DNA from 4 places in the Kitasatospora sp. NPDC092286 genome. Region 1 is predicted to be linked to each of the others. Evidence: riboswitches for the same ligand, from Rfam matches in the RefSeq annotation. Region 1 holds a riboswitch; each other region holds the start of a gene.
The links. Region 1 has a riboswitch for cobalamin ahead of ACIQIB_RS05935 (prenyltransferase/squalene oxidase repeat-containing protein). Riboswitches for the same ligand answer to the same signal wherever they lie in the genome.

Region 1 (5,383 bases):
CGGCGAGGAAGTCCAGCGCCTTGGCGATCGGGCCGGCGTAGGCGCTCTGACGCAGCGTCATCCCCTGGATCGCGAGGGCGGCCGAGTTGGTGGAGTCACCGGCCGCGCCGGGGAAGCCGCCGTCGGCCTCCTGCTTGCCGGCCAGCCAGCCGAGGGCCTTGTCCACGGCCTGGGCGCCGTCATCCCCGGGAGCGAGGGCGAGGGCCATGGCCGCCATGGCGGTGCTGTCCACGTCGGAGTCCCCGGTGGCGGGGATCAGGCTCGGCCAGGAGCCGTCGGCGTGCTGGAGGCTCTTCAGGTAGGCGACCGGCGCGGCGGCCGGCCTGGTCTCCCCGGCGCGCAGCTGGGCCATGATGCCGAGCGCCTGGGAGAAGACCGAGGTGGCGTAGGTGTAGTTGCCGGGCGCCGCGCAGCCGGTGTCCGGGTTCGTCTGGGCGCAGACCGCCGTGGCGAGGGCGGCGATCAGGTCGTGGCCGCCGAAGGCGCGCGGGTCGCGGCCGGTGATCTCGGCGAGCAGCGCCTCCTTGCCGATCGAGCCGCCGCCGGCGTACTCGGTGCCGATGCCCGTCCAGTCGTTGACGGTTCGGTCGCCGGCGTCCTTGCCCTGCTGGTCCAGGAAGTCGACGATCCTGCGCAGGGCCGCGTCGTCCGCGCCGGTGGCGGCGAGGGCGTAGGCGCCGTCGATGGTGAGGCCGAAGTCGGCGAAGGCCGGGAAGGCCTCGTAGTAGTGACCGTCGATCAGGCGTGCCGGGTCGGTCAGGTAGGCGCTGCCCTTGCCGAGATCGGGGGTCTTCCCGGGGTGCGGGCCGGGCGGCGCGGTCGTGGCCGCGTTCGGGTCGTGCCGGACGCCGGTCGGGTCGGTGCCGGTCAGCGCGAGGATGGCCTGTTCGGTGGCGTCCGGGTCGGACTCGGTGGTCGACTCGTCGGTGCCGAAGCCGCCGTCCTGGCCCTGCCGGGCGGCGAGCCAGGTCCTGGCGGCGGTCTGTCCGGCGCTCCGGCCGGTGGCCTTGAGAGCCTGGGCCACGCGGGCGGTGCTGCCGGTGTCGCCGCCCGCGGCGCCGGTGTAGGGGAGGTAGGAGCCGTCGGCCTGCTGGCTCGCGGCCAGTTGGTCGGCGGCCTTCTTCGCCGTCTGCTCGAAGCCGCCGGCCTTGCGCAGGGCGAGAACGGCGAGAGCGGTGCCGGACGGATCGGACTCGCAGTAGTCGCCCGCCACGATCATCGCTCCGGCGATGCCGCCGTCGGCGCACTGGAGCGCCGTGAACCGGGTGAGCGCCGAGGCGGGCGGAGCGACCTCGGCCCGCTGCAGGGCGATGACGCCCAGGGCCTGGACCCAGGGCGAGGCCGCACCGTGGAAGTCCCCGGCGGCGGTGCACTTGCCGTTCTCGCCGGCCGAGGCACAGACGTGGTCGGTGAGCGCGGCGATCAGGTCGCGGCCGCCGAAGGCACGGGGGTTGCCGCCGGTGCTCTCGGCGACCAGGGCCAGCAGCGCGGCGGCCCTGGCGTCGGGCTTGGCGGACGGCCCGTCCGGGAGGAGGAACGCGTCGGTGTGGGCGGCGAGGTAGGCGAGGACCTTGCGCAGGGCCGGGTCCTCCGTCCCGGCGGCGGCGAGGGCGATCGCGGTGAGGGACGTCCGGGGGAGGTCGGGGCCCTCGAAGGCCCAGTTCTCCATGTGGTCGCCGTCGACGAGCCGGCCGGCCAGCCAGGCGGCCGCCGCGACGGGGTCGCCCGCGGCGGGCGACGGGCCGGTCGGGCTCGGGGACGTCGAGGGGGAGATGGACGCCGAGGGGGAGGCGGAGGCCGAGGGGGACGGACCGGCGCCGTTCTCGGCGCGGACGGAGTCCGGGGTGAAGGAGGGTGCCCCGCTGGTGCCGCCGATGTCGGTGCCGCCGTACACCCAGGCCTCGACCTCGCCGGGCTTCGGCTTCTGGGTGGCGGCGCCGAACTGGCTGTAGGACCAGGTCTGCCGACCGGGTTCGGCGATCCAGTACGACCAGTACGCGGTGGCCTGTGGGGTGTTGACGCAGGGCTCCTCGGCGGCTGTCGGGTACTGGGTGCCGCTGTTGAAGGTGCCGTTGCCGAGCCGGCAGATGAACGCCGGGCCGTCGTGCTCGGTGCCGGTGGTGGTGAAGCCGGCGTTGTGCAGCAGGTTCATCCCGGTGGTGGGGTGGGCGTCGCAGCCGCGGACGACCCCGCCGCCCCAGTGGCCGAAGTCCACGGCGACGATCGCGCCGGTGGTGGCGGTGCACTCCTCGATCGGGTCGGCGGCCGCGGTACCGGGGTGGCCGAGCAGGACCGTACCGCCCGCGGCGGCAGCGACGGCGCCGGTGGCCAGCAGGGACGTCAGACCCCGGGCTCTGTGACGTGTGCGCGTGCTGTTGACCCTCACCGGCGACTCCCTGATCGGTCGACGGGGTGTCACGGCGCAGCCGACGGCTCCCCGGCATGGGGACCGTCCCGACCGCGTCGTAGTCCTCGACGACGCAAGTGCTTCTGAACAGGCCCTCGGCGCAGGCAGTCCGGCTCATCCGCCCGGAGGGGCGGATCTACGGTTGCGGGTCAGCGCCGGAGTTGGACCGGCTTCCCCTACTGCCGAGGATGAAAAACGGTTCATCAGACCACGCTCCCGCGTCGGCCGTCAATGAGTCGTCATGTCGCCTTGGACACCTCGCCGGTGGCGGCACCGTGCGGTAGCGTCCCCGGTGGCCGAGCGGGGGAACCTGGTGCGATTCCAGGGCTGACGCGCAACGGTATGGGGCGGTTCCGCCGTCCCGAGCCCGAATGCCCGCCCGGCCACGTACCACCGGCGAAAGCCTGCCCACGCGATCCGGGCGGCGGCCGCTCCGGCCGCCGAACTCCCGAGGGAGCCCCGGGGCCCGGAGCCGGGTCGGCGCCCATCACTCCAAGGAGCCCGCCCCGTGTCGTCCCTCCTCTCCTCCTCGCGCGTCTCCTCCGCGGTGGCCGTCCCGATAACGGCCGGCGCCCTGCTGCTCTCCGCCGTCCCCGCCCACGCGACCGCCACCCCGGCCCAGACAGCCACCTCGAAGAGCACCGGCGTCACCTATCTGAAGTCCCTCCAGGCCGCCGACGGCAGCTACGTCACCGGCGGGGGCCTCTCCAACGAGTGGGCGTTCAGCGCGCTGGCGGCCGCCGGCACCGCCGCGGCGGACGTGGCCCCGGGCGGCGACGCCACCAGGAACGCCCGCCTGGTGTACCGCAACCAGCTCGCCGCCACCACCTGGCCGAGCGCCGCGCCCGTCGTCACCGACTACGAGCGGGGCGTCCTCAACGCCTACGCCGCCGGGATCGACCCCGCGCGCGTCGGCCCCGGCCGCAACCTCATCGCGGACGTCGCCGCCTACTGGCAGACCGCCGAGCCCGGTTACTACGGCCCGTCCGCCAACTTCAACGGCACCGTGTTCGGCCTGCTCGCCCTCGGCGGCGCCAGGACGCAGAGCGGTGCCCAGCGGGTGCCGCAGGCCCTGCTCGACGCCTCGGTCACGGCGGTCCGCGCCAACCAGCACAACGACGGGGGCTGGAACTTCGGCAAGGCCGCCGGCGATCCGGCCGCACTCGCCCAGGCCGGTGACATCGACATGACCGGCGCCGCCATGGCCTCGCTGTGCAGCAGCGGCGTGCCCGGCACCGACCCCGCGATCGTCGCCGCCAAGAACTTCCTCAAGGGCAAGCTCGTCGCCTCCGGCGCCTTCAACTCGATGTTCGGCGCCAACACCGACTCCAACGGCTGGGCCGTCTCCGGTCTCAACGCCTGCGGCATCAACCCCCAGGGCGCCGACTTCACCAGCGGCACCGGCAAGACCCCGGTCGACTTCCTGATCTCCCAGCAGTTCAAGCCCGGTGGCGGCTTCAAGTACCTGCCCACCGACACCGCCCCCTCCCCCTACGCCTCCGTCGACGGGCTGCGTGCGGTCGCCGGGGCGGGCTTCACCGCCACCCCGCCCACCCCGACCACCGCCGGGGAGCCGACCTGGGCCACCACCGGTTCCTTCACCGCCGGCACCGCCGCCCGGCTCGCCCTGGTCGTCGACGACGGCACCGGCTCGCCCAGGGTCTGCGCGGTCACCGTCACCCCGACCGGCACCACCACGACGCTCGGCGCCGTCCTCGACGCCGCCGGGGCGGCGACCCCGAGCGGCTGCGTCACCGCCGTCACGCCGTCCTCCGGCAGCGGCACCGTCACCGCCGTCAACGGCACCGCCAACAGCGGGACTTCCAGCTGGAAGGTGAGCATCGACGGCGCCGCCGCCACCGGCGCCGCCCGCAGCACCGTGATCAGCGTCGGCGACACCGTCTCGCTGCGCTTCGGCAGCTGATCACCGCGCGCCGGACAGCACAAAGGTCCTGGCGCACTCCGGAGTCAACCGCGCATGGCCGGGCACGGCCCCCCGTGCCCGGCCTGTGCGGTCCCGCTCGGCGCCCAGCGTGACGGCCTCGTGGACGGCGCGGGCGGCCCGGGCGCCCCACCGGGAGCGCGGGCCGCCGAACGGCTCGGGCACCTGGCCCGGACCGGCTCGGCGGACCGCCACGCACACCGCGTCGGACGGCGTCCCGGAACAGTCGTACCCGGCCTCCACCAGCGCCTGGACCTTCGCCTCGGTCGCCGTCGCCAGCAGGTTGACCAGACCGGCGTCCGACACCGCGGCGGGCACCACCAGCAGGATGTTGATCGTGCCCGGGAATCCGGCCCCGGCCTCCGCGGCCGGGTCGGGGGCGGCCGCCCAGGCCGGCACCCCGATCCCCGTCGTCACCACCGCGGTGACCCCGCCGTCGCAGGCCCAGGTGAAGTCGTCCACCCGCGCGGCGGTCATCAGCCCGGCGCCGGGGCCGCTCAGCCCCAGCCCGGTGGCCAGCCCGGCGAGGTGGCGGTCCGGGTCCATCCGGCCGTACCCGGGCCTGACCTGTGCGTTGACCACCCACTCCCGCTCGCCGAGGCCGCCCCCGAGCACCGCGCTGCTGAGCATCCGCCAGCCTGGGCCGGCCCGCCACAGCAGAAGGTGGCGGCACTCACCGTCCTCGAACCGGCAGGACCGCTCGACCTCCACCGCCCCGCCGGTCCGGCCGACCGGTTCGGTGAAGGCCGCCTTCTGCTGCGGGAACGCCATGGAACGGGCCGCCTTCGGGTGAGTTCGGGTGAGTTCGGGTGAGAGTGAGCCGGGCCTGGCTGGGCCGGAGCCGCCGGCGGCGTCACGCGGGCGGGCAGCGCGAGCCGTCCGGCCGACCGGAAACCGGGCGACAAGAGTACCGACCGCCCGGGTGCGCGGCGGCGCCGGGCCCGCGTGCACCGGGCCCGGGCGGCTCGTCACCGGGTCGGCGCACCGGCCCGGACGGGCATGCCGGCGAGCGCCCGGCGCAACGCCGCCTCGAC
Region 2 (5,383 bases), on a different contig from region 1:
GAGCCAGAGGGCGACGGCGGCGCCGAGCAGGAGGGGGTCGAGGTGCGGTGTGGCCGCACCCCAGGGGCGTTCGGCGTGGGCCTCCAGCAGCAGGCCGCCGCGGAGCCGCAGCAGATGGCGGGCCTTGCCGAGAGCGGCCACGGCCACGCCGAGGCCCGGCAGTTGGGCCGCGGTGTCGGCGAGCCAGCGCTCGGCGGGCAGTTCGGCGCGGACTTCGGTACGGGCCATCACCTCGGCGCTGTGACGCAGCGCGAGCGTCGGCTCCTCGGCGCTGACCGCGTAGCTGCCCCGGGCCTCGCGGTGGTCCGGGCCGACCGGGTAGCGCCGCAGGCGGACCTCGGTGCCCCGGCGCTCCCCTTCGACGTCGTACGCCGTCGGGCCGGGCAGGGCCGTGGGCAGCGGGACCGGTCGCGGGTACGGCGGCTGGCGAGGTTCGTCGTCCGGTTCGTCCACCTGCCGCAGATAGGAGTAGAGCAGCGGGCGCAGCAGCCGGGCGGACTGGCCCTGCCGGCCGAGCGAGCGGTCGGTGATCGGGCGCAGCGCGGCCCGGTCCGGCTTCGCCAGGGCCTGTTCCAGCTGGGTGAGCAGGTCGCCGTCGGGGTCGAGCGGCGGCGCGGCCTGGCCGAAGGCGTAGGTGGGGGAGCGGGGGTCGAGTTCGTCGGCGCCGGTGGCGACGAGCAGGGTGTGGCGTTCCAGGGCGGCGCCGTAGAAGGAGACCGAGCCGTGGTCGCCGATCAGGCAGTCGGCCGCGACGAGGGCGGCCTGCCAGCCCTGGTCGGGCGGGACGAGCCGCAGTCCGGACCGTTCGGCGGCGGCGAGCAGCGCCGCGGGGTCGTGCCGGGCCCAGATGTTGGGGTGCAGGACGACGGCGACGGTGTACTCGTCGGCGGGGAGCCGGCCGACCAGACGCAGCGGCAGGTCGGGGTGGCGTCCGAACAGGGAGTGCTCGCTCCAGGTCGAGTTGACGACGACCAGGCGGCGGCCGTCCACGGCGCCCAGCGCGGCGCGGTACCCGTCCCGGCCGTCCAGGCTGCGCAGCATCCGGTCGAAGCACGGGTCGCCGACCACGCGTGCGCGGGGCAGGGCCTCGGGGCAGGAGATCCGCAGCCGGTCGAGCTGCTCCTCGTGGGAGAGGCCGATCACCGCGGGGAACACCCGCCCCCAGTGGGTGAGTTCGCGGCGGGAGAGGCCGGCGGCGGAGACGGTGTCGCCGGTGGACCGGGTGACCAGGCGGTTGTAGCCGGCACCGTGCGGCAGCACGATCAGCGGGGCTTTCAGCCGGGCCATCGAGCGGTGCACCGCGCAGGCGACCGCGAGGTCGAACCGCCGCCGGGTGGCCTCGCGCCAGTCCAGCACGGTGATGCCGGTGAGGCCGGCGAGGAAGCCGTCGAGCCCGGTGGCGAACGCGGAGCCGGGGTTGACGGTGAGGTAGAGGCGGATGCCGTCCTGGCCGCGCAGCAGGGTGAGCACGTCCAGTACCCGGGTGGCGGAGGTGAGGGTGCGGGCGACCGCCAGCACGCGGGCCCTGACGGGCCGGGTGTCCCAGCGGTCGTCATCGGGCCAGGCGCGGGCCTGCGGGCGGAACGGCACACGAAGATCGTACTGAACCGCCCCTGGCCGGGGGCGGTTGTCCGGCTGTCCCCGAGGGCCGGTCAGCCGGCGGCCGCGGAGGGCTCGTGGTGCTCGGCGGCGGCACACGAGTCCAGCAGGGGGCGCATGCCGTCGTCCACGAGCCGGTAGCGCACCACGCGGCCGTCCTTGTCGCCGCTGACCACGCCGGCCGTGCGCAGCAGGCGCAGGGCCTGGGAGACGGCCGGGTCACGCATGCCGGTGGCGACCGCGAGGTCGGTGACGGCGAGCGGGCCTGCCCGGTGCAGGGCGAGCAGCAGGGCGAGCCGCCCGGGGTCGGCGAGCAGCGAGAACCGCTCGGCCCAGGACCGGACGTGCGCGGTGTCGCCGATCGCGGCGATGGCCTCGCAGACCCGGTGTCCGTCGATGGTGCGGTGGCCCGCGCGGTCGGCCGGTACGAGATGCATGGCCCCATTCTTGCAGTCCGCGTCCTGTGATTCTGAACACCTGCGCAGGTGCGCAGCCTTGCAAGGGTGTCCCACGGGCCCTACGGTGTTCCCCGCCGTGGTGCTCGGGAAGACCGGTGACGGATCCTCAGGGATCCCAGTCCGGAGCGGCCCTCGCCACTGTGATCGGGGGGAGTCGTCCGTACCCACGACGCCACTGGGCGCCTCGCGCGCCTGGGAAGGCGGGTACGGGAGCCCCGTAAGCCAGGAGACCGGCCACGGCATCTCACGAAGCCATTCCACGAGGTGCTGGAGCGTGATCCGAAGATGACCCTGCCCGAAACCGCCACCCCGGCGACACCGTCGGTGTTGCCCACTTTCCGTTGGAAACGCCAGGACACCATCCGCACGGCCGGGCTGATGGGGGTGATCCTGGCCATGCACGTGGCGGCGTTCGGGACGCTCATATTCCTGGTGGCACCGCACGAGTACACGGTCGGCACCCAGGTCTTCGGTGTGGGCCTGGGGATCACCGCCTACACCCTCGGCATGCGGCACGCCTTCGACGCCGACCACATCGCGGTGATCGACAACACCACCCGCAAGCTGATGGCGGACGGCAAGCGGCCGGTCTCCGTGGGCTTCTGGTTCGCGCTCGGGCACTCCTCGATGGTGGTGCTGATGGCCGCCCTGGTGGCGGGCGGGGCGCAGCTGGCCAACACGCTGATGGACGACGACTCCACCACCCACAAGTGGCTGGGCGTGGTCGGCACCACCGCCTCCGGTGCCTTCCTCTACCTGATCGGCGCGCTCAACCTGGCCGCCCTGCTCGGCATCCTGAAGGTGTTCCGGTCGATGCGGGCCGGCCGGTACGACGAGGCTGAGCTGGAGGAGCACCTCAACGCGCGCGGCTTCCTCGCCCGGGTGCTGAACCGGGCGACCCGCTCGATCACCCGGCCCGGCCAGATGTTCCCGGTGGGCATGGTGCTCGGCCTCGGCTTCGACACCGCGACCGAGGTGACCCTGATGGTGATGGCCGGCTCCGGCGCGGCGGCCGGTCTGCCCTGGTACGCGATCATCTGCCTGCCGCTGCTGTTCGCGGCGGGGATGAGCCTGTTCGACACGCTGGACGGGACGTTCATGAATTTCGCGTACCAGTGGGCGTTCGCCAATCCGGTGCGCAAGGTGTACTACAACCTGACCATCACTGGGCTGTCGATCGCGGTGGCGTTCATCATCGGCACCATCGAGCTGGTCGGGGTGCTGCACGAGAAGCTGGACCTCACCGACCCGGTCAGCGGGTGGATCGCCGACCTCTCGCTGGACAACGTCGGCTATGTGATCGTCGGCCTGTTCGTGGTGGTCTGGGTCGCGGCGATCGCCTACTGGCGGCTGGCCGGGGTGGAGCGGCGCTGGTCCCCGCAGACCCAGCACGCGGGGGCCCGGCCGACGCCGGCCGGGGAGGCCACGGAGGCCACGGAGGCCAAGGCCTGAGCCGGGCGCGGCCCGGCCCCGGCCCCGGCCCGGTCGGGCCCGCCCGACGGGCGGATCGGGGCGGCGCTCCGTAGGCTCGACGCATGGCTGATGCGTACGCGGGTCGGCGGGAGCGGCTGAGGGAGCACTGCGGTGCGACCGGGGCCGACGCGGCGCTGATCACCAGGCCGGCGAACGTGCGCTATCTGACCGGGTGCGCGCCCTGCGGGGCGACGCTGCTGCTCACCCGGGAGCGGGCGCTGCTGGCGCTGCCGGACGACCTGCCGCCGGACGACACCGGGGAGCACCTGCTCGGCGAGGACCTCACCCAGGTCCCGGTCGCGGCGGGGGAGGACACCGCGCTGGCCGCCGCCGCGGCCGCCGGGCGGCTCGGCGTGGACGACCTGGCGGTGGAGGAGCACGACCTGACGGTCACCCGGCACCGGTCGGTGGCGGGCCTCGCCGAGGGGGTCAGACTGGCGGGCCTCGGACCGGTGGTCGAGCGGCTGCGGGTGGTCAAGGACGAGCACGAGATCGCCGACCTGCGGATCGCCGCCGAGATCGCCGACCAGGCGCTCGGCGAACTGCTGGAGTCGATCCTGGTCGGCCGCACCGAACGGCACCTGGCGATGGAGCTGGAGCGCCGGATGATCGACCACGGTGCGGACCGGGCGGCCTTCCCGGTCTCGGTCGGCACCGGCAGCCACTCCGGTCAGCAGGCCCACCAGCCCACCGACCGCCGGGTGGAGGAGGGCGATTTCCTCACCGTCGTGCTCGGCGCCCAGTACCGGGGCTACGGCGTCTCCACCGCCCGGACCTTCGTGATCGGCGCCGCCCCCGCGCCCTGGCAGGTCGAGCTGCACCGGCTGGTGTTCCGGGCCCAGCGGGCCGGACGGGAGGCGCTCGGGCCTGGCGTCGAGCAGTGCGTACCCGACCAGGCGGCCCGGGCGATCCTCCAGGCGGCCGGGCACACCGAGCCCTCCCCGCACCCGGTCGGGCACGGCATCGGGCTGGAGATCCGGGAGGCGCCGCGCCTGGGCCCGTCGGACATGGGTAAACTGGACAGCCGCGTGCCGGTCACCGTCGGCCCGGGAGTCCACCTCCCGGGTAAGGGCGGTGTCCGGATCGAGGACACGCTCGTGGTGCGCCCCCTCGAAGAGGGCGGGCCCGAGCTGCTCACCATCACCACCAAGGAGCTCCTCGCCCTGTGACCCGCGGCCGCCCGGCGGCTGCTGCGGGCGGCAGGACGCAACCCTTGGTTCCTTGACAGCTATATCCAGGAGTTAGTGCGCCCGTGGCTTCCACGAACGATCTCAAGAACGGCATGGTCCTCAAGCTGGAGGGCGGCAAGCTCTGGTCCGTCGTCGAGTTCCAGCATGTCAAGCCCGGCAAGGGCCCGGCCTTCGTGCGCACCAAGCTCAAGGAGGTCCTGACCGGCAAGGTCGTCGACAAGACCTTCAACGCCGGCACCAAGGTCGAGACCGCCAACGTCGACAAGCGCGGCATGCAGTTCTCGTACAAGGACGGCGAGAACTTCGTGTTCATGGACACGGACACCTACGACCAGGTGACGATCGAGCCCGCCGTCGTCGGCGACGCCGCCAAGTACCTGCTGGAGGGCTTCGACGCCCTGGTGGCCATGTACGAGGGCTCCCCGCTGTACATCGAGCTCCCGGCCTCGGTCGAGCTCGTGATCTCCCACACCGAGCCGGGCGTCCAGGGCGACCGCTCGACCGGCGGCTCCAAGCCGGCCACCCTGGAGACCGGCGCCGAGATCGCGGTGCCGCTGTTCATCGTGACCGGTGAGAAGATCAAGGTCGACACCCGCGACGGCAGCTACCTCGGCCGGGTGAAGTAAGTCCGTGTCGGCCGCACGCAGCAAGGCCCGTACCCGG
Region 3 (5,383 bases), on a different contig from region 1:
GCGGCGAGAGTTCGGCGGCCTCGTCCCGGCGGACCACGGCGCCGACGGCGGCCAGGCCGTCCAGCATCCAGTCCAGGACGGCGGCGACGTCGGACGGCGCGGCCGGGGTGTCGATCTGCGGCTCGCGGCAGGTGCCGCGGACGGCGGACACGGCGGAGGCGGCGTGCGGGATGGGCGAGAGGCCCAGCGCACCGGCGCCACCGCCGACCCGGCGCTCGTCCAGGCCCCGGCGCAGCAGCTCCAGCAGTTCGCTGTCGGCGACCGGGCCGGCCACCAGGTGCAGGAAGGAGAGCAGCTGTGGTGCCTGGTCGACGGCCTGCCCGGCGAGCACCGCGAAGACGCCGCGCAGCGCGGCGGGCGGGACGGGGGCGAGCAGCGTCCAGGCGTCGAACAGCGCCGACCAGCCGCGGACCACGGCCTCGTCGTCGTGCTCCCAGGCGTGCAGGCGCCAGCCGGGGGCGGCGCCGCCGTCCCTGGCCTCGACCAGGCCGACCAGCAGGGCCTGGCCCCAGGCCCGGGCCGCGGCGCCCACCGTCATGGCGAGTGCCCGGCCGGCGGCGCGGGCGTCCTCGGGGAGCAGTTCGCCGCGCTTGTCGACCTCGGAGAGTTCGCCGGCCCAGCGGGCGATCCGGACGGCGTCGACGAGCATCCGACGGGCCAGCGGAGCGAGCTCGGCGGGGGCCGGGAAGCCCTCCGGTACGGGGACCCGGCCTCGGCCGGGAGCGGGTGCGGGGCCTCGTCGGCGGGGTACGCCGGGAGCGCCCGGCCTGATGCCGGCGGGGCGGTGGGCCGTTCCGGGGAGACGGGTCACCGTCGCACCGGTACCGATCGTCGGCGGGAGCGGGGCATCACGGTCGCGCGGGTTCCGAGACGTCACGTCGAGCAGTCTTCCCCTTGTACCGGCCTTCTGTCACATCCGGTTGGCCACGGACTCCGGAAGGGCGGTCGCGGCGGGTCGACAAGATCGGGCAACAGAGGCCAAACCGCCTGGCCGGATCTGCATGACGCGAACACGCCAGGTCAGAGCGGTCGGCCGGCCGGGCCGGAGGAAGCTGCCGGACGGCCGGCCGGAGCCGTCGTCAGAGCAACGGCGTGAGCCAGCGGCGCAACAGCTCTTCATAGCGGTCGGGGTCGGCGTTCCAGAGGGCGGCGTGGTCGGCGCCGGGGAAGGCCTGGAGGCTGACCAGGTCGAAGCGGCGGTCGGCGAGCCGGGCGGCGGCCCGCCAGGGCGCCACCGGGTCGTCGGGGCTGTGCAGCACCATGGTGGGCACCCGCAGGTCGGTGCCCTCGGCGAGCCGCGCGAAGTCGGCCAGGTCCACCCCGGTCCGGCCCTCGGCGGCGAGCGCGCCCGGCCCGGCGGCCGTACGGCCGAACCCGGCCCGGGTGGCGCCCCGGCGGGCGAAGACCGGCCGGTCGAGCACCGGGGAGTCCAGTACCAGGCCGCTGATCGCCGAGGTCCAGGCGGACCGGGCGGCGGTCTGCAGCACCATCGTGGCGCCGAGCGACCAGCCGTGTAGGACGACCCGGCCGGCGCCGCTGTCCAGGGCCAGCCGCACTGCCGCCTCGACGTCCCGCCACTCGGTCTCGCCGAAGTCGTCGAGGCCGTCCGGCGCGGCCGGCGCGCCCCGGTCTCCCCGGTAGGTGACGGCGAGGGCGGGCAGACCGAGACGGTGCAGCACGGGCAGCACCGGGAGCGTCTGCTGCCGGTCGGCGCCCGGGCCGTGCACCAGGATCACCCAGGTGCCGCGTTTGCCGTCGAGCCGCCAGGCGGGCAGGGCGCCCAGCTCACCCTCGGCGGCGGTCTCGGCGTAGGGCAGGCCGAGCGCGCCGGTCGGGTCGCCGAGGTGGACCCGGGGGGTGAAGCGGACCTCGGTGCCGGGCGTCAGGGCGCCCCGGTCGGCGCGGACCAGTCGGCGGGTGACGCCCTGTTCGTCGGCGTGCAGGATCTCGTCGACCACCGCGTGGCCGCCCTCGTCCCACTCGACGGCCCAGCGGCCGGGGCGGGTGCTCTCCGGGCTGCGGGTGAAGGTGGCCCGCCCGACGGCCAGGCTCCGCACCGTGACGGGGCCCGCCTGCGGCCGGGAAACGGCCGCCGGGTGGAGCATCCGCCGGACGGCCCTGCGCCCGGCCAGCAGTACGGCGGCCCCGGTGCCGACGGCGGCGGCCGCCACGGCGGCCGCGGTTCCCCAACGCATATCGCTCCCCGCTCTGTTGATCGCGGACTGGGCACCCACCAGTCCACTCGCGGGACCGGACCGGGGCCACCGGGCATGGGCCGACCGGGTGTCACGCCGGACGGGACAGCGGGGGCCGCGGCCTCCACCTGCGGCCGGGCGATCGCGCCCTCTCCGCACCCCCGCGACACCGACCCGCGGAGGCGGCGCGCGGGCGGGCCGTGTGACCAACCCCTCCGTGACCTTGGTTGACTCCCGGTTCGGCCGCGTGATGGGATCCTTCAGCCAAACGGAGGCATGCAGAGGAAGCCGGTGCGAGTCCGGCGCGGTCCCGCCACTGTCACCGGGGAGCACGCTCGGATCAATTCCCTCCTTGCCCGCCAACAGGCAGGAGGGGCCCATCGGCGGGCCGTCAGAAGCCGCTGGAGGCTCCGGGGGTGTGTCGGACCCGGAAGCCAGGAGACTCTCGCCGCCGGTACGTCGATCCAGGGCGCGGACCCTGAGTGAGGACACGCACGCGATGCAGGCTGCCCCGACCGCCCGCCCCCTCTGCCGCCCTTCGCCGTGCGCCCGCTGACCCGCGCGGCCGCCTTCGCGCTGGGCGCCGTCGCGGGACATCTCGCCGACGCCCGCTTCGCCGATCCCCGGCGCGGCCACCCGGTGGCCGCCTTCGGCAGCGCGGCGGGCCGGCTGGAGAAGACGCTCTGGCGCGACGACCGCGCCGTCGGCACCGCCTACACCGCGCTCTGCGTGGGCACCGTCGCGGCCGGGGCGGTGGCCGCCGAACGCGCCCTGGGCCGGCGGCCGCTCGGCCGCGCCGCGCTGACCGCCGCCGCGACCTGGACGGTGCTCGGCGGCACCTCGCTCACCCGGGAGGCCAGGACCATCGGCCGCTCGCTCGCCGCGGGCGATCTGACGGCGGCCCGGGAACGGCTGCCGCATCTGTGCGGGCGCGACCCGAGCGCGCTGGACGAGCAGCAGATCGCCCGCGCGGTGGTCGAGTCGGTCGCCGAGAACACCGCCGACGCCGTGGTGAACGCCCTGGTCTGGGGCGCGCTCGCGGGCACGCCCGGGCTGCTGGCGTTCCGCGCCGTCAACACGCTGGACGCGATGGTCGGCCACCGCTCGCCGCGCTACGCCCGGTTCGGCTGGGCCTCGGCCCGGCTGGACGACGTGGCGGGCTGGCCGGGCGCCCGGCTGACCGCGCTGCTCACCGTGGCCGCCGCGCCCGAGCCCCGGACGGCCTGGCGGATCTGGCGCCGGGACGGCTCCGCGCACCCGAGCCCCAACGCGGGCCAGGCCGAGTCCGCGTTCGCGGGCGCGGTCGGCGTGCGGCTGGGCGGCACCCTCGCGTACGGGGAGCGGGTGGAGCACCGGCCGGTGCTGGGCGGCGAACTGCGGCCGGTGACGGTGGACGACATCGAGCGGGCCTGCCGGCTCTCCCGCCGGGTGGGCCTGCTGGCCCTGGGCACGGCCGTCGCCGGGCACGCGGCGGTCCGGGCCGCCACAGGAAGCCGGACCGTCCTGGGACGGAAGAAGAGGAGGAGCGCATGAGCAACGCACTGCTGGTCGCCGGGACGACCTCGGACGCCGGCAAGACCGTGGTCACCGCGGGCATCTGCCGCTGGCTGGCCCGGCAGGGTGTCCGGGTGGCGCCGTTCAAGGCGCAGAACATGTCGCTGAACTCCTTCGTCACCGCCGGCGGCGCCGAGATCGGCCGCGCCCAGGCGATGCAGGCGCAGGCGGCCCGGGTGGAGCCCGAGGCGGCGATGAACCCGGTGCTGCTCAAGCCGGGCGCGGACGGCCGCAGCCAGGTCGTGCTGCTCGGCCGCCCGGTCGCCGAGGTGGGCGCGCTGGACTACCGCGAGCGCAAGCCGGTGCTGCTGGAGCGGGCCCTGGAGTGCCTGGCGGACCTGCGCAGCCGCTACGACGTGGTGGTCTGCGAGGGGGCCGGGTCGCCCGCCGAGATCAATCTGCGCGACCGGGACATCGCCAACATGGGTCTGGCCACCGCCGCCGGGCTGCCGGTGGTGGTGGTCGGGGACATCGACCGCGGCGGGGTGTTCGCCGCCATGTACGGGACGCTGGCGCTGCTGTCCGCCGAGGACCAGCGCCATGTGACGGGCTGGTTCGTCAACAAGTTCCGGGGCGACGCCCGGCTGCTGGCGCCCGGGCTGGAGATGCTGGACCGGCTGACCGGCCGCCCGGTGCTCGGCACCCTGCCGATGCTGCCCGGGCTCTGGCTGGACGCCGAGGACTCGCTGGACCTGTCCACCGTGGTGGACCGCGCCGAAAACCGCGGGCCGGTCGGCGCGGACGTGCTGCGGGTGGCCGTGGTGCGCTTCCCGAGGCTGTCCAACTTCACCGACGTGGACGCGCTGGTGCAGGAGCCCGGGGTGCTGGTCCGCTGGGCCACCCGGCCCGAGGAGCTGGCCGACGCCGACCTGGTGATCCTGCCCGGCACCCGGGCCACCGTCGCCGACCTGGCCTGGCTGCGCGAACGTGGTCTGGAGCCGGCCCTGAAGGCACGGGCCGCCGCCGGGCGGCCGGTTCTCGGTGTCTGCGGCGGCTACCAGATGCTGGCGCGCGGCATCGTGGACGAGGTCGAGTCCGGGGCCGGCGAGGTGGCCGGGCTCGGGCTGCTGCCGACGCGTGTCCGGTTCGGGGCCGCGAAGGTGCTCGGCCGTCCGGTCGGCGAGGCGTACGGGCAGCGGGTCGAGGGGTACGAGATCCATCACGGTGTGGTGGCCGTCGAGGGGGGAGACCCCTTCTTCTCCGACGGCCGGGGCCGCGCTCTGGACGGCTGCCGGGTGGGCGCGGTCTGGGGCACGACCTGGCACGGCGCACTGGAGAACGACGGGTTCCGTCGCGAACTGCTGCGCGAGACCGCCGAGTTGGCCGGCCGGGCGTTCGTTCCCGCGCCGGACACCTCGTTCGCCGCGGCGCGCGAGGCCCGGCTGGACCGGCTGGGGGACCTGATCGAGGAGCACGCGGACACCGACGCGCTGTGGAAGCTGATCGAGGGCGGGGTGCCGGCCGCGGGGTCGCTGCCGTTCCTGCCGCCCGGAGCGCCTGAGGAGGCCGACAAGGCATGAGTGACGTCCGCTACCCCTTCACCGCGATCGTCGGTATGGCCGACCTGCGGCTCGGACTGCTGCTCAACGCGGTCTCCCCGGCCGTCGGCGGCGTGCTGGTGCGCGGCGAGAAGG
Region 4 (5,383 bases), on a different contig from region 1:
CCCCGCCCGGCCAGGTGGTCCGCGCCGACCCGGGCCAGCGCCTCGACGCAGCGCCGGTCGTCCCCGCCGGTCGGGCCGGCGAATCCGCTGCGGTGCGGCAGCCGGCCCATGCCGACCACCTCGGCCACGGTGAAGTCGAACTCGGCGGAGTGCTCCTGCGGCAGTGCGGCGACCCGCCGGGCGGCCTCGCGGGAGGTGAGCGCGTGCAGGTCCTCGCCGCCCAGCCGGACGGCGCCGACGGCGGGCCGCAGTGCCCGGTAGACGCAGCGCAGCAGGGTCGACTTGCCGCTGCCGTTCGGTCCGACCAGGCCGACCACCTGTCCGGCGGCGGCGTCCAGGGTGATGTCGTGGACCAGCCGGGCGCCGGCGATGTCGACCGAGAGCCCGTCGACGGCGATGTCCAGGGCGGTCTCGCTGGCGGTCTCGATGGCGGTCTCCGGGGTGTCCGTGGTGTCGGTGCTCGGGTCGGCGTTCGCGCCGGTGCCCATCAGCGGCCTCCGAAGGAGTAGCCGCGGCGGCGCATCAGCAACAGGAAGCAGGGCACCCCGAGCACCGCGGTGACCACCCCGACCGGCAGCTCGGCGGGCGCCAGCAGGGTGCGCGAGACGATGTCCACCCAGACCAGCAGCAGCGCCCCGGCGAACGGCGCGACCAGCAGCACCCGGCGGTGGCCGGCGCCGACCAGCATCCGCACCAGGTGCGGCACCATCAGCCCGACGAAGCCGATCGCGCCGCTGACCGCGACGACGGTGCCGGTGACGGCCGCCGTCACCACGAACAGCTGCCGGCGCAGCCGGTCGGGGTCCACACCGAGCGAGGCCGCCGTCTCGTCGCCCATGGCGAGCGCGTCGAGGCGCCCGGCGGAGAGGGCGAGGCAGGCCAGGCCGGCCAGCACGGTGACGGCGGCGATCGGCACCGAGCCCCAGGTCGCCCCGCCCAGGCTGCCGAGCAGCCACATCATGGCGCTGCGGGCCGCCTCGCCGCGCGCGGCGCCGAACACCATCAGCGCCGTCACCGCGGAGAAGCCGTAGGACATCGCGGTGCCGGTGAGCACCAGCCGCAGCGGGGTGAGCCCGTAGGCGGTCCGGGCGGCCGCGTACACCAGCAGCATCGCCAGCAGGGCCGAGCCGAAGGCGGAGACCGAGAGCGCCCAGACCCCGAGCGAGGCGAAGGCGCCGAGCAGCAGGACGGCGTTGGCGCCGACCGCCGCGCCGGAGGAGATGCCGAGGACGAACGGGTCGGCCAGGGCGTTGCGGACCATGGCCTGCACGGCGACCCCGGTGGCCGCGAGCCCGGCGCCGACCACGGCGGCCAGTACGGTGCGCGGCAGCCGGATCTCCCAGACGATCGCGTACGCCGCCGCCTCCTCGGCCTCCAGCCGACCGCCCGTCAGCCCGGCGCCCAGCAGCCGCAGGACCCGGGACCAGCCGAGGTCGGAGGAGCCCAGGGCGACCCCGCAGACCAGCGACAGCAGCAGGGCCGCGGCCAGGCCGGCGGCCAGGGGCGCGGCGGGTATTCGACGGACCGGTGCGGTCACTGCGGTGCTCACGAGGGGGGCGCGCCTTCGCCTCGGGCCGTGGGCGGCGCGGGGCGGCGCGCCCGGGCCGTGGCGGGGCCGGGGCGCCATCCCCTCGCATTCCACGGCGAGTTGTCGGGAGGTCGGCGCCCCAGGGCGATCGGGCTCACGGGGCCGGGGCCCCGTCCACCGTTGCGGGTCAGCGCCGGATTCGGACCGGACTTCCCCCATGGGACGCCCTGGCAGCATAACAAGCGCTAAGGCCAGGCAACCCTTACAGGTGCCGCCGGGCATGTCCCGGAAACGCGCGACCGCCCCCGTCCGGTGTGGTGGTCCGGGCGGGGGCGGTCGACGGAGGCCGAGCGGCGGTCAGGCCTGCTTGGTCTCCCAGAAGATCTTGTCGACCTCGGCGATCAGGTCGAGCAGGGCCTGACCGGTGGCCGGGTCCGTCGACGCCTTGGCGGCCGAGGCGGCCTTCAGGGTGTCGTTGATCAGCTGGTGCAGCTGCGGGTACTTCTCGAAGTGCGGGGCCTTGAAGTAGTCGCTCCACAGCACCGAGATGTGGTGCTTGACGGCCTCGGCGCGCTGCTCCTTGATGATGACGGCGCGAGCGCGGAAGTGCGCGTCCTCGTTGGCCTGGTACTTCTCCTGGGTGGCCTTGACCGACTCGGCCTCGATCCGCGCCTGCGCCGGGTCGTACACGCCGCAGGGCAGGTCGCAGTGGGCGTGCGCGGTGGCACGCGGTGCAAACAGACGAGAGAACATGGGAGTCCTTCCTTAGATCGTCTTCCCGCGCCCGAGATTACCCTTCCGGTCACGGGGTTTCGCGATCGGTCGGTGGGCCTAGGGCAAAAGGCGGACCCGGAACCGGGTGAATCCGGACATCGGCGGGTGACGGTCCGTACGGCAGACTGGGACGCGGCGAGCCGGGAGGAGGAGTCGTGACGCGGATGGCGGAACCGGAGGGCGGCACCCGCGGGGGTGCCGCACCGTTCGGACTGATCGACGTGGCGGGGGACTCGATGGTGCCGACGCTGCGTGAGGGCGACCGGCTGCTGGTCCGGTACGGGGCGCGGATCAGGCCGGGCGCCGTGGTGGTGGTCCGCCACCCGTTGCAGCAGGACCTGCTCGTGGTGAAGCGGGCCGACGGCCGGCGCCCGAAGGGCTGGTGGCTGCTGTCCGACAACCGGCTGGTCGACAGCGACAGCCGCAGCTACGGCGCCGTCCCGGACGAGCTGGTGCTCGGCCGGGTGCTGCTGCGGCTGCGCCCCCGGCCGGCCTGGCTGGCCCCGGGCCGCCGGCTGGAGCGCCTGCTGCTGGGCCCGCTGGTCCGGGTGCCGGGCCTGGCCCGCCGGCTCGGCGTCTGGGTCCGGCCGGAGGATCTCTAGCCCGGAGGGCCGCTAGCCCCGCCCGGCCAGGACGGCGGCCTCCTGGCGCTTGCGGGCCCGGTACGCGGCGACGTTGGCGCGGGTGGCGCAGCGGTCGGAGCAGTACCGCCGGGAGCGGTTGGTGGAGGTGTCCAGGTAGGCGTTGCGGCAGGGCGCGGCCTGGCAGATGCCGAGCCGGTCGGCGCCCAGTTCGGTGAGGTGGACGGCCAGGCCCATGCAGGCGACCGCGCTGAAGTGGGCCGTGGCGGTGGGCGAGTTGTCGGCGAGGTGCAGGTGCCAGCGCGGGCGCCCGGCGTCGTCCAGGTAGTCGTGGCCGGAGACCAGCGGGCTGACGGGGTACTCCATCAGCAGGCTGTTCAGCAGGTCGACACCCCGGATCTCGTCCCCCTCGGCGGCGGCCTCGAAGACCCCGCGCAGCCGGGTCCGGACGGCACGCAGCCGGGGCAGGTCGGCTTCGTCGGCGAGCGCGGCGGCACGCGTGTTCTCGGAGAACAGGCCGCGGACGGCGTCGACCGAGGTCAGCGTGTCGGTGCCGCGCTCGGGCTCCTCGGTGTTCACCAGCCGGACGGCGAGGTCGGCGTACGAGGCGAGCTCCACGGTGGTCCTTCCAGAATCGGTAACGGGCTGACTGGCTCCAGCCTATTACCTGGGCGGGGCAGGCGTCGGCGCCCGGCAGGTCCGGCCTGCCGGGCGCCGACGGGAGCGTCCTAGAGCACCTTGGACAGGAACGCGCGGGTGCGCTCGTGCTGCGGGTCGGTGAGCACGTCGCGGGGGGTGCCGGACTCGACCACCACACCGCCGTCCATGAAGACCAGCGCGTCGCCGACCTCGCGGGCGAAGCCCATCTCGTGGGTGACGACGATCATCGTCATCCCCTCGTCGGCCAGACCGCGCATGACGTCCAGCACCTCGCCGACCAGCTCCGGGTCGAGCGCCGAGGTGGGCTCGTCGAAGAGCATCAGCTTGGGCTTCATGGCCAGCGCGCGGGCGATCGCGACGCGCTGCTGCTGTCCGCCGGAGAGCTGGGACGGATAGCTCTTCGCCTTGTCGGCCAGGCCGACCCGCTCCAGCAGGGCCATCGCCCGCTCCCTGGCGGACGCCTTGGCCTCCCTGCGGACCTGGACCGGCGCCTCGATGACGTTCTCCAGCGCGGTCATGTGCGGGAAGAGGTTGAAGCGCTGGAACACCATGCCGATGTCGCGCCGCTTGAGGGCGACCTCGCGGTCCTTGAGCTCGTGCAGCCGGTCGCCCTTCTGCCGGTAGCCCACCAGTTCGCCGTCCACCCAGAGGCGGCCGGCGTTGATCTTCTCCAGGTGGTTGATGCACCGCAGGAAGGTCGACTTGCCGGAGCCGGAGGGGCCGATCAGGCAGAACACCTCGCGCTGCTTGACCTCCAGGTCGATGCCCTTGAGCACCTCGACCAGGCCGTACGACTTGCGCACGCCCTCGGCCCTGACCATCGGGCCGTCGGTGCCGGCGTCGGCCGGGGTCGCGGGGGTCTTGGTCAGATCGGTCATACGTGGCCACCTCCCTCAAGGCCGGGAACCACGTCGTGCTTCCCGCTCGGCACGGGCTTGCCGGCGAACAGGCGGCGGAGCCGCTGGACCGGGGTCGGGGGGAGCGTCCGGTTGGTACCGCGGGCGTAGTGCCGCTCGATGTAGTACTGGCCGGTGGTGAGCAGCGAGGTCAGGAACAGGTACCAGACGGAGACCGCGATCAGCACCGGGATGGTCTGGAAGGTGCGCGAGAAGATGTTGTGGCCGGCCTGGTACAGCTCCTCCAGCGCGATGGCGCTCGCCAGCGAGGAGGTCTTGAGCATCGAGATGGTCTCGTTGCCGGTCGGCGGGATGATCACCCGCATGGCCTGCGGCAGGACGATCCGGCGCAGCGCGGCCGCGCGGCTCATGCCGAGCGCGTGGGCGGCCTCGGTCTGGCCCTCGTCCACCGACTGGAGGCCGCCGCGGACGATCTCCGCCATGTAGGCGGCCTCGTTGAGGCCGAGACCGAGCAGCGCCGCGGTGAAGACCGGGATCAGCGAGTTGGTCGACTCGGACCAGAACGCCGGCCCGAACGGGATGCCGAGCGACAGCTTGGGCCAGATCGCGGCGAGGAAGTTCCAGAAGACCAGCTGGACCAGTACGGGGGTGCCGCGGAAGATCCAGATGTAGAGCCAGGCGGTGCCGGAGAGCAGCGGGTTGGGCGAGAGCCGCATCACCGCGAGGACGACGCCGCCGATCACGCCCATCACCATGGCCAGCGCGGTCAGTTCGAGCGTGACGCCGACGCCGTGCAGGATCTGGTCGTTGAAGAGGGTGTCGCCCACGACGTCCCACTGGAAGGCGGGGTTGTTGATCAGGGCGTTGAGCAGCATCGCCAGGAGGACGACGATGACGACTGCTCCGGCCCAGCGTCCGGGGTGGCGGACCGGGACGGCCTTGATGGTCTCGGACCGTCCCGGTGTCACCTGCCCCTGGTCGGA

Region 2: another riboswitch for cobalamin. It lies ahead of ACIQIB_RS21840 (HoxN/HupN/NixA family nickel/cobalt transporter); the one in region 1 lies ahead of ACIQIB_RS05935 (prenyltransferase/squalene oxidase repeat-containing protein).
Region 3: another riboswitch for cobalamin. It lies ahead of ACIQIB_RS12515 (cobalamin biosynthesis protein); the one in region 1 lies ahead of ACIQIB_RS05935 (prenyltransferase/squalene oxidase repeat-containing protein).
Region 4: another riboswitch for cobalamin. It lies ahead of ACIQIB_RS08960 (FecCD family ABC transporter permease); the one in region 1 lies ahead of ACIQIB_RS05935 (prenyltransferase/squalene oxidase repeat-containing protein).

Annotation. Positions count from the first base shown of each region.
Region 1 covers NZ_JBIVRD010000004.1:21,073-26,455, reverse strand. The annotation lists gene ACIQIB_RS05935 (prenyltransferase/squalene oxidase repeat-containing protein) at 1-2,386, opposite strand, end outside; cobalamin riboswitch at 2,489-2,628, opposite strand; cobalamin riboswitch at 2,681-2,805, shown strand; gene ACIQIB_RS05930 (hypothetical protein) at 2,916-4,331, shown strand; gene ACIQIB_RS05925 (adenosylcobinamide amidohydrolase) at 4,332-5,120, opposite strand; gene folP (dihydropteroate synthase) at 5,318-5,383, opposite strand, start outside.
Region 2 covers NZ_JBIVRD010000021.1:33,177-38,559, forward strand. The annotation lists gene ACIQIB_RS21830 (hypothetical protein) at 1-1,590, opposite strand, end outside; gene ACIQIB_RS21835 (metalloregulator ArsR/SmtB family transcription factor) at 1,653-2,036, opposite strand; cobalamin riboswitch at 2,118-2,311, shown strand; gene ACIQIB_RS21840 (HoxN/HupN/NixA family nickel/cobalt transporter) at 2,343-3,509, shown strand; gene ACIQIB_RS21845 (aminopeptidase P family protein) at 3,593-4,699, shown strand; gene efp (elongation factor P) at 4,783-5,346, shown strand; gene nusB (transcription antitermination factor NusB) at 5,351-5,383, shown strand, end outside.
Region 3 covers NZ_JBIVRD010000010.1:75,095-80,477, forward strand. The annotation lists gene ACIQIB_RS12505 (hypothetical protein) at 1-649, opposite strand, end outside; gene ACIQIB_RS12510 (alpha/beta hydrolase family protein) at 1,080-2,195, opposite strand; cobalamin riboswitch at 2,476-2,640, shown strand; gene ACIQIB_RS12515 (cobalamin biosynthesis protein) at 2,739-3,728, shown strand; gene ACIQIB_RS12520 (cobyric acid synthase) at 3,725-5,269, shown strand; gene ACIQIB_RS12525 (putative cobaltochelatase) at 5,266-5,383, shown strand, end outside.
Region 4 covers NZ_JBIVRD010000007.1:18,993-24,375, reverse strand. The annotation lists gene ACIQIB_RS08965 (ABC transporter ATP-binding protein) at 1-488, opposite strand, end outside; gene ACIQIB_RS08960 (FecCD family ABC transporter permease) at 488-1,627, opposite strand; cobalamin riboswitch at 1,654-1,773, opposite strand; gene sodN (superoxide dismutase, Ni) at 1,886-2,281, opposite strand; gene sodX (nickel-type superoxide dismutase maturation protease) at 2,467-2,904, shown strand; gene ACIQIB_RS08945 (CGNR zinc finger domain-containing protein) at 2,917-3,501, opposite strand; gene ACIQIB_RS08940 (amino acid ABC transporter ATP-binding protein) at 3,612-4,421, opposite strand; gene ACIQIB_RS08935 (amino acid ABC transporter permease) at 4,418-5,383, opposite strand, start outside.